Regions from separate parts of the Vagococcus entomophilus genome, predicted to be linked through region 2. Evidence: predicted binding sites of a transcription regulator. Region 2 holds the regulator's gene; the other holds the start of a gene.
What was found. The regulator HrcA, encoded in region 2, represses chaperone genes, less so after heat shock. The targets are predictions, from matches to a motif close to TTAGCACTCNNNNNNNNNGAGTGCTAA.
Positions count from the first base shown of each region.

Region 1 (6,700 bases), 180 kb from region 2:
ATTTATGAAGCTGCAATTTCAGCTAAATTACCTAAAAAGAAAGAAAACACCGGCTTGAAAAATCTAGTCGGTGTTTTCTTTGCGGTTAGTTGCTTATGCTCTATTTATTGCGTGGATAAAAAGAAAATAGGCGCTTTTTTAGTTGAATTCTTCCAGCTCAAGGCTCGTGTTTTCCCACTCTGCCAAAAGCTTTTCTTGTTGCAGTTCGGCTTGTTCAAGTGCTAGAGAAAGCTCTTGAATTTTAGGGACATCACTGACTAAATCAGGCTGACTCAGCTCTTGGTGAATCGCTTCAATAGTTTGCTCAATTGTCTGAAGTTCATGTTCTAAAGATTCAATCTTGCGTTCAATCGATCGAATTTTCTTTTGTTGTTCTTTAGATTCTTGAAAGGTTTTTTTCCCATCTGAAGAAGGCGAAGCGGTCTGTGTGATGCTGTTCGTTTCTTTTAAAAGCTCCTTGATTTCTGCTTCTTCTTTTTTCTTTTCTAAGTAATAATCATAATCGCCTAAATAAAGTTTGCTGCCATCTTCTGTCAGCTCGATGATTTTTGTTGCAATCCGGTTAATAAAATAGCGGTCATGTGAAACAAAAAGTATAGTACCCGCGTAATCAATCAATGCCTGCTCAAGCACTTCTTTACTATCAATGTCTAAATGGTTGGTTGGTTCATCTAAGATTAAGAAGTTTTCACGATTCATTGCCAACTTCGCCAAAGCCAGACGAGCTTTTTCGCCACCACTTAATAAAGACACTGTTTTTTCCACTTCATTGCCACTGAACAAGAAACTTCCCAGAATCGTTCGAATATCCTTTTCTGGTGTGGTAGGATGCTCATCCCAAAGCTCTTGGAGCACTGTTTTTCCAGATTTTAAATTGGCTTGTTCTTGATCGTAATACCCAATTGAAACATTGGCTCCAAAATGCGAGGAGCCTTGGATAAAAGGAAGCTTCCCAATAATTGATTTTAATAAAGTCGTTTTTCCAACTCCGTTAGGTCCCACAAGCGCAATGGCTTCTTGTTTGCGTATATCTATGTTGATAGGCTGACATAAAGGGGCTTGTTCATAACCAACAGCTCCGTCTGTTATTTGTAAGACAATATTGCCAGATGGTTTGTCGATTTGAAATAGAAAATGTGCAGATTTTTCATCGCCTTTTGGTCGATCCAATCGCTCAATTTTCTCTAACGCTTTTCTTCTACTTTGTGCTCGTTTGGTTGTCGTAGCGCGTACAATATTTTTTTGCACAAAGTCTTCCATTTTGGCAATTTCTGTTTGCTGTTTTTCGTAAGCTTTCCATTCACTTTGGAGACGTTCTTCTTTTTGAACTAAATAATTGGAGTAGTTGCTTTTGTAGAAAAACATCTTCTTTTGTGTTATTTCATAGACTTCTGTGACTACTTTATCTAGAAAATAGCGATCATGTGAGACAATCAATAGCGCGCCACGATAGTTTTGTAAATAGTTTTCTAACCAAGTCAAAGTTTCAATATCCAAATGGTTTGTCGGTTCATCCAAAATTAAAAGTTCAGGTTTTTCCAGCAATAATTTTGCCAAAGCCAGACGTGTTTTTTGACCGCCTGAAAGAGTTTGAATTTTTCGATCAAAAAATTCTTCTGTAAAACGAAACCCATGTAAAACAGAACGAATTTCTGCTTCGTATCCGTAGCCATTCATTTCTTGAAATTGATGCTGTAAGTAATCGTAATCAGACAGAAGCTTTTGGTAGGAATCAGAAGTATGCTCACTACTTTGGCGACTAATTGTCTGCTCAATATGATGCAGCTTCTCTTCCAATGTGCGCACCTCATTAAAGGCGGTCAGCATTTCTTCCCAGATGGTTTGATCAGAGGCCAAACCTGTATTTTGTGCAAGGTAACCAATTCGAATCCCTTTGGCTTTGGACAAAGTCCCCTCATCAGGGTCTTCTAGACCAGCAATAATTTTTAAAAAAGTCGATTTTCCCGCACCATTTCGACCGACCAGTGCTACTCGACTACGTTCTTGTATTTCCATATATAAATGTTCAAATAAGCAATCGCCACCAAAATAGCGAGCAACTTGATGAGCTTGTAATAAAATCATGTTTTTCTCTCCATTCTTTTCGTTAATAGTTTAACATATTTTGCTTATTTATGTGAAAAAACCGAAGATCAATTGATAGAGTAAGAAAAAAAATTCACAATTGAAACAGAAAAATTGCTTTTTAACTTATAAAACTGGTATGATAGGTTTGTGAATTTCGTGTCATCTAGAGGCATGAACAGAATTTAGGAGGTTTAATTATGAAAGAACAATCCATACCAAAAGCAACGGCTAAACGTTTACCGTTATATTATAGATATCTTCGCTTTTTAGCTGATTCTGGAAAAACAAAAGTTTCTTCAACAGAATTAAGTGAAGTGGTAAAAGTTGACAGTGCTACCATTCGTCGCGATTTTTCTTATTTTGGTGAATTAGGAAAAAGAGGGTACGGGTATGATGTTGAAAGTTTGCTAAACTTTTTTGCTAAGACGTTAAGTGAGGATCGTTTAACCAATGTTGCGCTTATCGGAGTGGGAAATTTAGGCAATGCATTACTTAAATATGGGTTCCACCAAAGCAATAATATTAGGATTAGTGCTGCTTTTGATATAAGAGAAGATATTGTCGGCAGAATTGTTGATGGAGTTCCAGTCTATCCACTCTCAGATATGAAAGAGCAAATCAAATTACAACAAATTGAAATTGCGATTTTAACAGTTCCATCTAGTGTTGCACAAGATAATGTCAATAAGTTAATTGATGCAGGAATTAAAGGGATAATGAACTTTACCCCGATTCGGATAAATACACCACACGATATTCAAGTTCAAAATGTTGATTTAACCAATGAACTGCAAACGCTCATTTACTTTTTAAATCATTACGGACCAAAACTAGAGAAACAAGAAGCAATCGATAAATAAAAAAACTCGTCAGGAAACACAAATGTGTCTTTTGACGAGTTTTATTTTACAAAAAGTAATTGTATGATTGAAACCAAAAAGTTCATGCCTGCATGCGCAATAATGGAGGTCCAGATACTTCCGGTTTTTTTGTATAAATAACAAAAGAAGAAGCCAATTGAAAAATAAATGAGGTAATGCCCATCGTTATGTGCGAGTGCAAATAGAAGTGAACTGATAGAAAAAGCCAACCAGCTTGGGCTATAAATCGACAAAATTCCTGCAATAGATCTACGGAAAACCAGTTCTTCCATAATCGGACCAGCTATTGTTGTCGCAACTAAGAAAAAAGGATATTGTTTCATGATTTGGATAATTGTTTGCGTATTTGTAGAGGTAGCAGAAGTTCCCAAAATCAATTGCTCGATTTGGGCAGCAATTACTTGGATAAAAGCAACTAAGAAAATAGAAACTATTCCTGTTAAAAGTATAGACATCCGAGTACTTTTTGGCTCTTTTCTCTCCAGTGGGTTCCGTTCTTTTTTTCTAATTAAGATTAGAAGGCAAATACAGGCTCCTAGTATGTAGGCGAAAGTAGTGAATTGAATCAACAAACCTTGACTAGGGTGAATCAGTGACGCAAAAATACCTGGAGAAAAATAGACGCATAAAAACGTTAGCACGGTAGCAAATGCATTTTTTATTGATGACATGGTGTGTTCCTTTCTTTCCTAGCAACATGTTTTAGAATAAGCAAAGTATAGCACAATTTAAAATTTGAAAAAAGAACCAAGAAATTTTTAACAAATTGCTTGCAAAAAAAAGTGAAAATGAGTATTATAGAAGAGTGGTTAGCACTTAGACATAAAGAGTGCTAACGAAAAGAATTCATTATTAAGTGGAGGGATAGAACGTGTTAAAACCATTAGGCGATCGAGTATTAATCGAAGTAGCAAAAGAAGAAGAAAAAACTGTAGGTGGGATTGTCTTGACTTCTGCCTCAAAAGAGAAACCTCAAACAGGCTCTATTGTTGCAGTTGGAGAGGGCCGTGTTTTAGAGAACGGAGAAAAAGTTGCGGTTGCTGTTCAAGTTGGTGACACTGTCATGTTTGAAAAATATGCTGGTTCCGAAGTGAAATATGAAGGAAAAGAATATTTGATTGTACACGAAAAAGATATCGTAGCGATAGTAGAATAAAAAATAGTAAAAATAATCGTATGAGGTGAAGAAAATGGCAAAAGATATTAAATTTGCAGAAGATGCACGTAGCGCAATGCTTCGTGGAGTAGACAAGTTAGCGAATACAGTAAAAGTAACATTAGGACCAAAAGGACGTAATGTAGTTTTGGAGAAATCATTTGGTTCACCACTTATTACCAATGATGGTGTGACGATTGCAAAAGAAGTGGAACTAGAAGATCACTTCGAAAACATGGGGGCAAAACTTGTATCTGAGGTTGCTTCTAAAACAAATGATATTGCAGGAGATGGGACAACTACTGCGACAGTCTTGACTCAAGCGATTGTGCGTGAAGGACTTAAAAACGTTACAGCGGGTGCAAACCCAATTGGCATTCGTAAAGGAATTGAACTAGCAACAAAAACAGCAGTAGAAGAATTACATGCCATTTCTAAAGTTGTAAATTCTAAAGAAGCGATTGCCCAAGTTGCTGCGATTTCTTCTGGTGATGACAAGATTGGTCATCTTATTGCAGATGCAATGGAAAAAGTTGGCAATGATGGTGTAATTACAATTGAAGAGTCAAAAGGAATTGATACCGAACTTGAAGTAGTTGAAGGAATGCAATTTGATCGCGGCTATCTATCACAATATATGGTGACAGATAACGATAAAATGGAAGCAGTCTTAGAAAATCCATACATTTTAATTACAGATAAAAAAATCTCTAACATTCAAGATATCTTGCCAATGCTAGAACAAATTGTTCAACAAGGCAAACAATTATTGATTATTGCAGATGATGTGGATGGAGAAGCTTTACCAACACTTGTTTTAAACAAACTACGCGGAACTTTCAGCGTATGTGCTGTGAAAGCACCAGGATTTGGTGATCGCCGTAAAGCAATGCTTGAAGACATTGCCACATTAACTGGTGGGACAGTCATTACAGAAGAGTTAGGCTTAGAATTAAAAGATACAACACTTGAATCTTTAGGAACTGCTGGGAAAGTAGTAGTTGACAAAGACAATACAACGATTGTTGAAGGCGCTGGAGAAAAAGCGGAAATTGAAAAACGTGTTGGCTTGATCCGTTCTCAAATCGCTGAGACAACTTCTGATTTTGATCGTGAAAAACTACAAGAACGTTTAGCCAAACTTGCAGGCGGGGTAGCGGTTGTCAAAGTTGGAGCGGCTACTGAAACAGAATTAAAAGAATTAAAACTACGCATTGAAGATGCTTTAAATGCAACAAGAGCAGCAGTAGAAGAAGGAATTGTTTCTGGTGGAGGAACTGCACTAGTCAATGCCTCAACTAAAGTAGCAGAAATTAAAAGCGAAGGGGATGTCGCAACCGGTGTCAAAATCGTCTTGCGCGCCTTAGAAGAACCTATTCGTCAAATCGCAACAAACGCTGGATTAGAAGGCTCTGTCATTGTAGATAAAATGAAAAATGTAGAGCTAGGAACAGGATTTAATGCAGCAACAGGAGAATGGGTCAATATGATTGAATCAGGAATTGTTGATCCAACAAAAGTAACGCGTTCAGCACTCCAAAATGCAGCAAGTGTAGCAGCATTACTTCTTACAACAGAAGCTGTTGTAGCGGATCAACCAGATGCAAATGATGGTGCACCAGCAGGCATGGGTGCTCCTGGTATGGATCCTTCTATGATGGGCGGTATGATGTAAGCAATCTTTTAGAACCTTGAGAAATCAAGGTTCTTTTTGATTTTATTTTGTTTTTGGCGGCTTGTAGGGCCAAAATAAGGCATTTCGATAGTCGAAAAGGAACACTTTTTGATAAGCAGGAATCGAGCCTTTCCATGTATCATTGAAAAAGCAAATCGCGTGCCATCTAGCTGGATTGAAGAATTCTCTAAGCAAAATTGAGTCCATAGTTCGATTGGTGACCGAACTCCACAGGAGTGTGGAGTTCTTTTAAGAGAAAAATGCACTAGCGTCTCTATTAAATTTGTCCAAAACATTGAGTCAAATTCAGTAAAGGTAAAGTAATAAAGAATAACAAGTAATTCAAATAGCATGTAGCCATGCTAACAAAAATCCCCGACACTGATTAGGTGTCAGGGGATTTTTGTGTATTTAACTCTTTTTCTACCGCCGCTGTCCTTTAACATGCTAGCTATCATTTTATCTAGAATTTCCGTGGCATTTCGCAATTTTGAGTCAGGAGGTCATTAAAGTTCACAGGCAACATCATGTTGTAATTGTTCGCAACTTCAAAGCTATCTTTATTCCTTCTTTTTTTCAATCATATTTTTTCTTTCATAAATTAGACTTTCTAGCTCTTGAAGATCTTCAGTTGTGGCAACCTTAACAAAACCTCGTGCAGCGGAACGCTTGCGGATATAATTCATTTTTTCTTTGTTATTGCTATTCCATTTCTGGTTCGCTTTTAATTGTGAATCACTAGTTTTATTTTTCGTCATGTTTGCTCTCCTTTATCAATACTAAAATCATAGAAATATTAATGATGCTTTGTAAAAGAGTAGATTGCTTACCTAACACAGTAAGAATCAAAGTAATGAACAATAAAATTAACACTAAGGTATAAATGATTTTTTTATTCAT
Region 1 is NZ_NGJZ01000001.1:1,139,942-1,146,641, reverse strand. Features, by position in the region: gene CBF30_RS05430 (DHH family phosphoesterase) at 1-1, shown strand, start outside; gene CBF30_RS05425 (ABC-F family ATP-binding cassette domain-containing protein) at 139-2,085, opposite strand; gene CBF30_RS05420 (redox-sensing transcriptional repressor Rex) at 2,286-2,948, shown strand; gene CBF30_RS05415 (CPBP family intramembrane glutamic endopeptidase) at 2,990-3,640, opposite strand; gene groES (co-chaperone GroES) at 3,841-4,125, shown strand; gene groL (chaperonin GroEL) at 4,160-5,800, shown strand; gene CBF30_RS05400 (hypothetical protein) at 6,361-6,558, opposite strand.
Region 1: groES (co-chaperone GroES) is a predicted target of HrcA. The motif match lies at 3,779-3,805, and genes of this name have one in related genera.

Region 2 (6,700 bases):
GACAATATTTATGGAAAACGGTTTGAAATGAATCAATATAGGCTTGATTGGAAAGGTGTCCATCCACCATGGCGTTTTCGCTATAAGTTGGACGCCAAAAATCCATAATATCTTTCGTGTGGAACACATTATCATTGTTAAAAGCAAGAATTCTCGGCTCACTAGTAATTAAAAGTGCTACCGCTCCTGCTCCTTGAGTGGGTTCGCCTGCGGTATTTAAACCATAACGTGCGACATCTGATGCAATCACCAAGACTTTTCGATTAGGATGTGTTGCCACATAAGTTTGGGCCATGGTAATGGCAGCTGTTGCACCGTAACATGCTTCTTTAATTTCAAAACAGCGAGCAAAAGGTTGTATTTCGAGTAAATGATGAATCGAAACCGCACTTGCTTTTGAGAAATCAATACCAGATTCAGTTCCAACAATCACCATATCGATGGTTTCTTTGTCTTCTTTTGTTAGTATCTTTCTTGCGGCATTTGCTCCCATTGTGACGATGTCTTCATAGATTGGCAGAACACTCATTTTTTCTTGCCCAATGCCAATTGTATATTTGTTTGGATCAACATTTCTTTTCTTTGCTAGTTTAGTCAAATCAACAAAATATTTCGGAACATAAAAAGATAATTTATCAATTCCTACGGTCATTAACTCCACCTCTTTCCTTAAATATTATACAGACATAAAGGAACAAAAGGCTAGTACTAAATAAAGAATTTATAGATTCTTTTAAAAAAATCGGGAAATCTGTTTTTTTTCTAGGGATATTCTCTCAAATATGTTAAATTAATTCATGATGAAGGAAAGCCTTGGAGCTTGTTAGAAAGGAAAGAGAAATCATGTTAGAAAGTGTGGTAATCGTGAGTGTCGCACGGACACCGATTGGGAAATATAAAGGGAGTTTGAAAGATGTTTCTGCTACTGAGTTAGGGAAAATAGCTGTTCAGGGAGCATTAAAAAAAGGGAACATTGCGCCTGAACTAGTACAGCAAGTAATATTCGGGAATGTTTTGTCGGCGGGATTAGGACAAAATGTTGCACGACAGATCGCATTAAAATCAGGGATTCCCTATGAAACACCGGCCATGACGATCAATGAAGTGTGTGGATCGGGGTTAAAATCAGTGATTTTAGGCAAACAGAGCATCCAGTTAGGTGAAGCACAAGTCGTTGTTGTGGGCGGGACAGAGAACATGTCACAGGCTCCGTACCTAATTAAAAAAACGAACCCAGAGGATGAAGCACCAGAGCCAATTGATAGTATGTTTCATGATGGCTTGCATGATGCTTTTTATGATGTACCAATGGGGGTCACAGCAGAAGTTGTTTCTGAAAAGTTCAATATCACTAGAGAAGCTCAAGATGCCTTTGCTTTTAAGTCGCAAAAACGTGCAATTGAGGCACAGAGGAATGGAAAGTTTGAGGACGAGATTGTTCCCGTTATTTTGGATGGCACCAGTTATCTAGAGCAAGATGAGAGCATCCGAGCGAATACCTCCCTTGAAAAGCTAGCCTCACTGCGTACGATTTTTAAAGAAAACGGTACAGTTACAGCTGGCAATGCTTCTTCTATTAATGATGGGGCAGCAGCGATTGTGTTGATGTCAAAGAAGTATGCGGAGACGAATCAAATTCCGTATTTAGCAGTTTTGGGTGAACATTCAGAAGTGGGACTTGATCCAATGATGATGGGCTATTCTCCCTACGCAGCGATTAAAACGTTGAGTAAAAAATCGGGCATTTCGCTAGAAGAGGTGGATCTTTTTGAAATCAATGAGGCCTTTGCCTCTCAATCGCTTGCAGTGAGAGAGCATTTGGCGATACCTGAAGAAAAGATTAACATTCACGGTGGTGCGATTGCTTTGGGGCATCCAATCGGAGCATCCGGTGCAAGAATCCTTGTTTCGCTAGTTCACGAGCTGGAGCAAGAAAATAAGCAATGCGGGGTTGCTTCACTTTGTATTGGTGGTGGACTCGGTGTAGCCTTGATGATTAAACGCTAGGGAGGAAGAGCATGACAAAAAAATTTTATGAAAAGACTAGAAAAGAACGCCTTGACTTTTTACTAGAGCAAGCATTGATTACAGTCGAAGAATATCAGTTGTTAAAAGAGAACGCGCCTCTTAGTGATGAGTTTGCAGATCATTTAATTGAAAATCAAGTCAGTCAAATTCACTTGCCACTGGGTTTAGCTTTTAACTTTGTGATTGATGGTGAGCAAAGGCTAGTTCCAATGGCAACCGAGGAGCCCTCTGTGATTGCTGCGTCCAGCTATGGTGCAAAGTTGATTCAAAACTCAGGTGGTTTTCAGACAAAGAGTAGTGAACGCGTGATGATTGGCCAAATTGTTTTCAGAGCAATCAAAAATGCGTCACAATTAATAGCACAATTAGCCAAAGAAAAGACGACTCTTTTTTCCGTCGCTGCAAAAAGCTATCCTTCTATTGTCAAACGTGGTGGTGGCGTACAAGAAGTTTACTTTAAACAAGTTGAAAATGAAGCAGGGGAAGCATTTGTTACCATTGAAGTGTTGGTAGATGTCAAAGATGCGATGGGGGCCAATATCGTAAATTCAATCTTAGAAGGCATGGCGAGTTATCTCAATCAAAAGTTTCCTGAAGAAATTTTGATGAAGATTTTAAGTAATTACGCAGATCATTCATTAGTCCAGGCTAGATGCAAAGTAAAAGCACGTGATTTAGCACGTGGCTCGAATTTTGATGGAAAAGTAGTTGCTCAAAAAATTGTCGAAGCAACGAACTATGCCAACTTAGATATTTACCGTGCCACGACACATAATAAAGGCATTATGAACGGGATTGATGCTGTTGCGCTAGCTACAGGTAATGATGTTCGGGCGATTGAAGCGGGATGCCATGCATATGCGAGTCGTGGGGGCAAGTATGCTTCCTTAACAAAATGGACGATGGATGAGGCAGGGGACTTAATCGGGGAGCTAACCCTCCCTTTACCAGTTGCTACAGTTGGGGGAGCAACAAGCATACTGCCACAAGTTACCTTTGCCCAAACGATAAGTCGTAGTAAAGAGGCTATTTCTTTGGCTAAAGTCATGGTTTGTGTGGGACTTGCTCAAAACTTAGCGGCACTGAGAGCACTTGTCTCTGAAGGAATTCAAAAAGGACACATGTCTTTACATGCCAAAACGCTTGCAGCGGCTGTAGGTGCGACTGAAGTAGAGGTCCCTATACTTGTAAAACAAATGAATCAAGCCAAACAAATGAATCAAGCGCTGGCTGAAACACTTTTAGCGGAGTTAAGAAAAAGTAAAAATAGTTAGAAAGAGCTTGAAGAGACCTACATCAAGGATTTCTTCAAGCTTTAAAAAAAACTATGTTAGCACTCAATAAAAATGAGTGCTAATTGTTGACAATTTTTTTTATAGCTGATATAGTAATAATTGTATTAGCACTTGAATAATATGAGTGCTAAAAATGAGGTGAGTACATGTTAACGCAAAGACAACTAAGTGTTTTATCCCTCATCATTCAGCTTTATACGGATACTGGTATCCCAGTAGGTTCCAAGACATTGATGAATGCAGGTATCAAAGCAAGTTCTGCAACGATTCGTAATGATATGATGACGCTTGAAGAACATGGATTACTGCAAAAAACGCATTCTTCTTCTGGAAGAGTTCCTTCGATGAAAGGCTATAGATTTTATGTAGACCACTTACTAAAACCAGTAACTGTAAGTCCTAATGAAAGAGTGATGATAAGGCAATCGTTTGGAAAAGAATTTCATGCAATCAATGACATCATTGAGCAGTCCGCGAATATTTTATCAGAGCTGACCAGCTATACGGCTTTTTCATTAGGTCCAGAGGTAAAAGAAAGGCGCCTCACAGGCTTTCGGATGGTTCCGCTGAATGACCATCAAGTTATTGCAATTATTGTGACTGATAAAGGCAATGTAGAAAGTCAAGTTTTCTCTATTCCTCAATCAATTTCTAGTGAAGATATGGAAAAAATGATTCGTCTAATTAATGACAAGTTAGTTGGACAACCGCTTGTGAGTGTGTATCACAAGTTGAGAACAGAGATTCCGATGATTTTACACAAATACTTTCAAACACCAAGTGGGATCATGGAGTTATTTGATCACGCTTTTGGTAAGGCATTTGAAGATCGGGTTTTTGTAAGTGGAGAGATGAATTTATTAGATTTCGATGTGTTAAACAATTTAAATGAATTTAAATCTGTTTACTCTGTTATCAACAATAAAGATTCTCTTCAAAGCTTAATTGGCACAGCTAGCCATGAATTAAATGTACGGATAGGCACAGAGCTTGGAAATGATTTATTACATAACATGAGCTTGATTACAGCGACTTATACCGTGACAGATCATGGCAAAGGGACGATTGCGCTATTAGGTCCAGCAAATATGTCCTACAGTAAAATCGTTGGTTTGGTAGATGCATTTCGTTTGGAGCTTTCTACACAGCTAGATGATTACTATCGTTCATTAGACTCTTTTTAAAAGAGAATCGTTTTTACCAGATGAGAAAGGAAGAAGATAAGTGAAAAAAGAAAAGATGCAAGAAAAAGCTTCAGAGGAAACAACCGAAGAAGTTTTGGAAGAAAAAGTTGAATCGACAGAGCAAGAAGAACCAAAGGAAAATGAACCAAGTGAACTAGAACTTCTAAATGAAAAATTAGAAGAGGCAGAAGATAAGTTTTTAAGAGCCCAAGCAGAGATTGCAAATATGCGTAGCCGTTTTCAAAAAGAGCGTGAAGATGCGGCTAAGTACCGCGCACAAGATTTGGCAAAAGAATTGTTGCCGGCTATTGACAACTTAGAAAGAGCTCTTCAAACGGAGGTCACAGATGATCAAGGCTCAAGTCTTAAAAAAGGAATTGAAATGGTTCTTGAAAGTCTAAACCATGCGTTAAAACAAGCAGGAATCGAAGAAATCCCGTCTCTTGGAGAAACTTTTGATCCGAATCTTCATCAAGCAGTTCAATCGCTACCTGCAACGGATGACCAAAAATCAGAAGAAATTATTCAAGTGTTGCAAAAGGGGTATAAATTGCATGACCGTGTGTTACGACCAACGATGGTGGTTGTGGCGCAGTAAATATAAATTACAATGAAAAACAAACGCAAACAAAATAGAAAGAAGGAAATATTGATGAGTAAAATTATTGGAATCGACTTAGGAACAACAAACTCAGCAGTTGCTGTATTAGAAGGCGGAGAAGCAAAAATTATTGCCAATCCAGAAGGAAATCGCACAACACCCTCTGTTGTATCATTTAAAAATGGAGAAATTCAAGTAGGGGAAGTAGCAAAACGTCAAGCAGTGACTAATCCAAATACAATTGCATCAATCAAACGTCATATGGGCGAAGCTGGATACAAAGTAGACGTGGAAGGAAAATCATATACACCGCAAGAAGTTTCTGCAATGATTCTTCAATATTTAAAAGGTTTTGCAGAAGACTACTTAGGTGAAAAAGTTGAAAAAGCAGTCATTACAGTTCCTGCTTACTTTAACGATGCAGAACGTCAAGCCACAAAAGATGCTGGTAAAATTGCTGGATTAGAAGTAGAACGTATTGTCAATGAACCAACAGCAGCAGCACTTGCATATGGTTTAGACAAAACAGATAAAGATGAAAAAGTTTTAGTATTTGACCTTGGTGGTGGTACATTTGACGTATCAATCCTTGAACTTGGCGATGGAGTATTCGATGTACTTTCAACTTCTGGTGACAACCATTTAGGTGGGGATGATTTTGATAATAAAATCATGGATCACTTAGTTGCAGAATTCAAAAAAGAAAACGGCATTGATTTATCTAATGATAAAATGGCGTTACAACGTTTGAAAGATGCAGCAGAAAAAGCCAAAAAAGACCTTTCAGGAGTTACAAGTACACAAATCAGCTTACCATTTATTACAGCAGGAGAAGCAGGTCCGCTTCATTTAGAATTGAACTTAACACGTGCAAAATTTGATGAACTTACAAGCGATTTAGTAGAGCGTACAAAAGTTCCAGTACGTCAAGCATTAAAAGATGCTGGACTTGCACAATCTGAAATTGACGAAGTAATCTTAGTCGGTGGTTCTACTCGTATTCCTGCCGTTGTCGAAGCTGTACGCAAAGAAACAGGCAAAGAACCAAACAAATCTGTTAACCCAGACGAAGTGGTAGCAATGGGTGCAGCAATTCAAGGTGGTGTAATTACTGGGGATGTCAAAGATGTTGTTTTACTAGATGTTACGCCATTATCACTTGGTATTGAAACAATGGGAAGTGTCTTTACAAAATTAATTGATCGTAATACAACAATCCCAACAAGTAAATCACAAGTGTTTTCAACAGCAGCAGATAACCAACCAGCTGTAGATATCCATGTCCTTCAAGGAGAACGTCCTATGGCAACAGACAATAAAACATTAGGTCGTTTCCAATTAACAGACATTCCTGCAGCTCCTCGTGGTGTGCCTCAAATTGAAGTAACATTTGATATTGATAAGAATGGTATTGTAAATGTAAGTGCAAAAGATTTAGGAACACAAAAAGAACAAAAAATTACAATTAAATCTTCTTCAGGTTTATCAGACGATGAAATCGAAAAAATGGTGAAAGATGCAGAAGCGAATGCCGAAGCAGATAAAGCACGTAAAGAAGAAGTTGATTTACGCAATGACGTAGATGCTTTACT
Region 2 is NZ_NGJZ01000001.1:955,243-961,942, reverse strand. Features, by position in the region: gene CBF30_RS04590 (hydroxymethylglutaryl-CoA synthase) at 1-652, opposite strand, end outside; gene CBF30_RS12135 (thiolase family protein) at 844-2,007, shown strand; gene CBF30_RS12130 (hydroxymethylglutaryl-CoA reductase, degradative) at 2,019-3,302, shown strand; gene hrcA (heat-inducible transcriptional repressor HrcA) at 3,470-4,507, shown strand; gene grpE (nucleotide exchange factor GrpE) at 4,548-5,105, shown strand; gene dnaK (molecular chaperone DnaK) at 5,160-6,700, shown strand, end outside.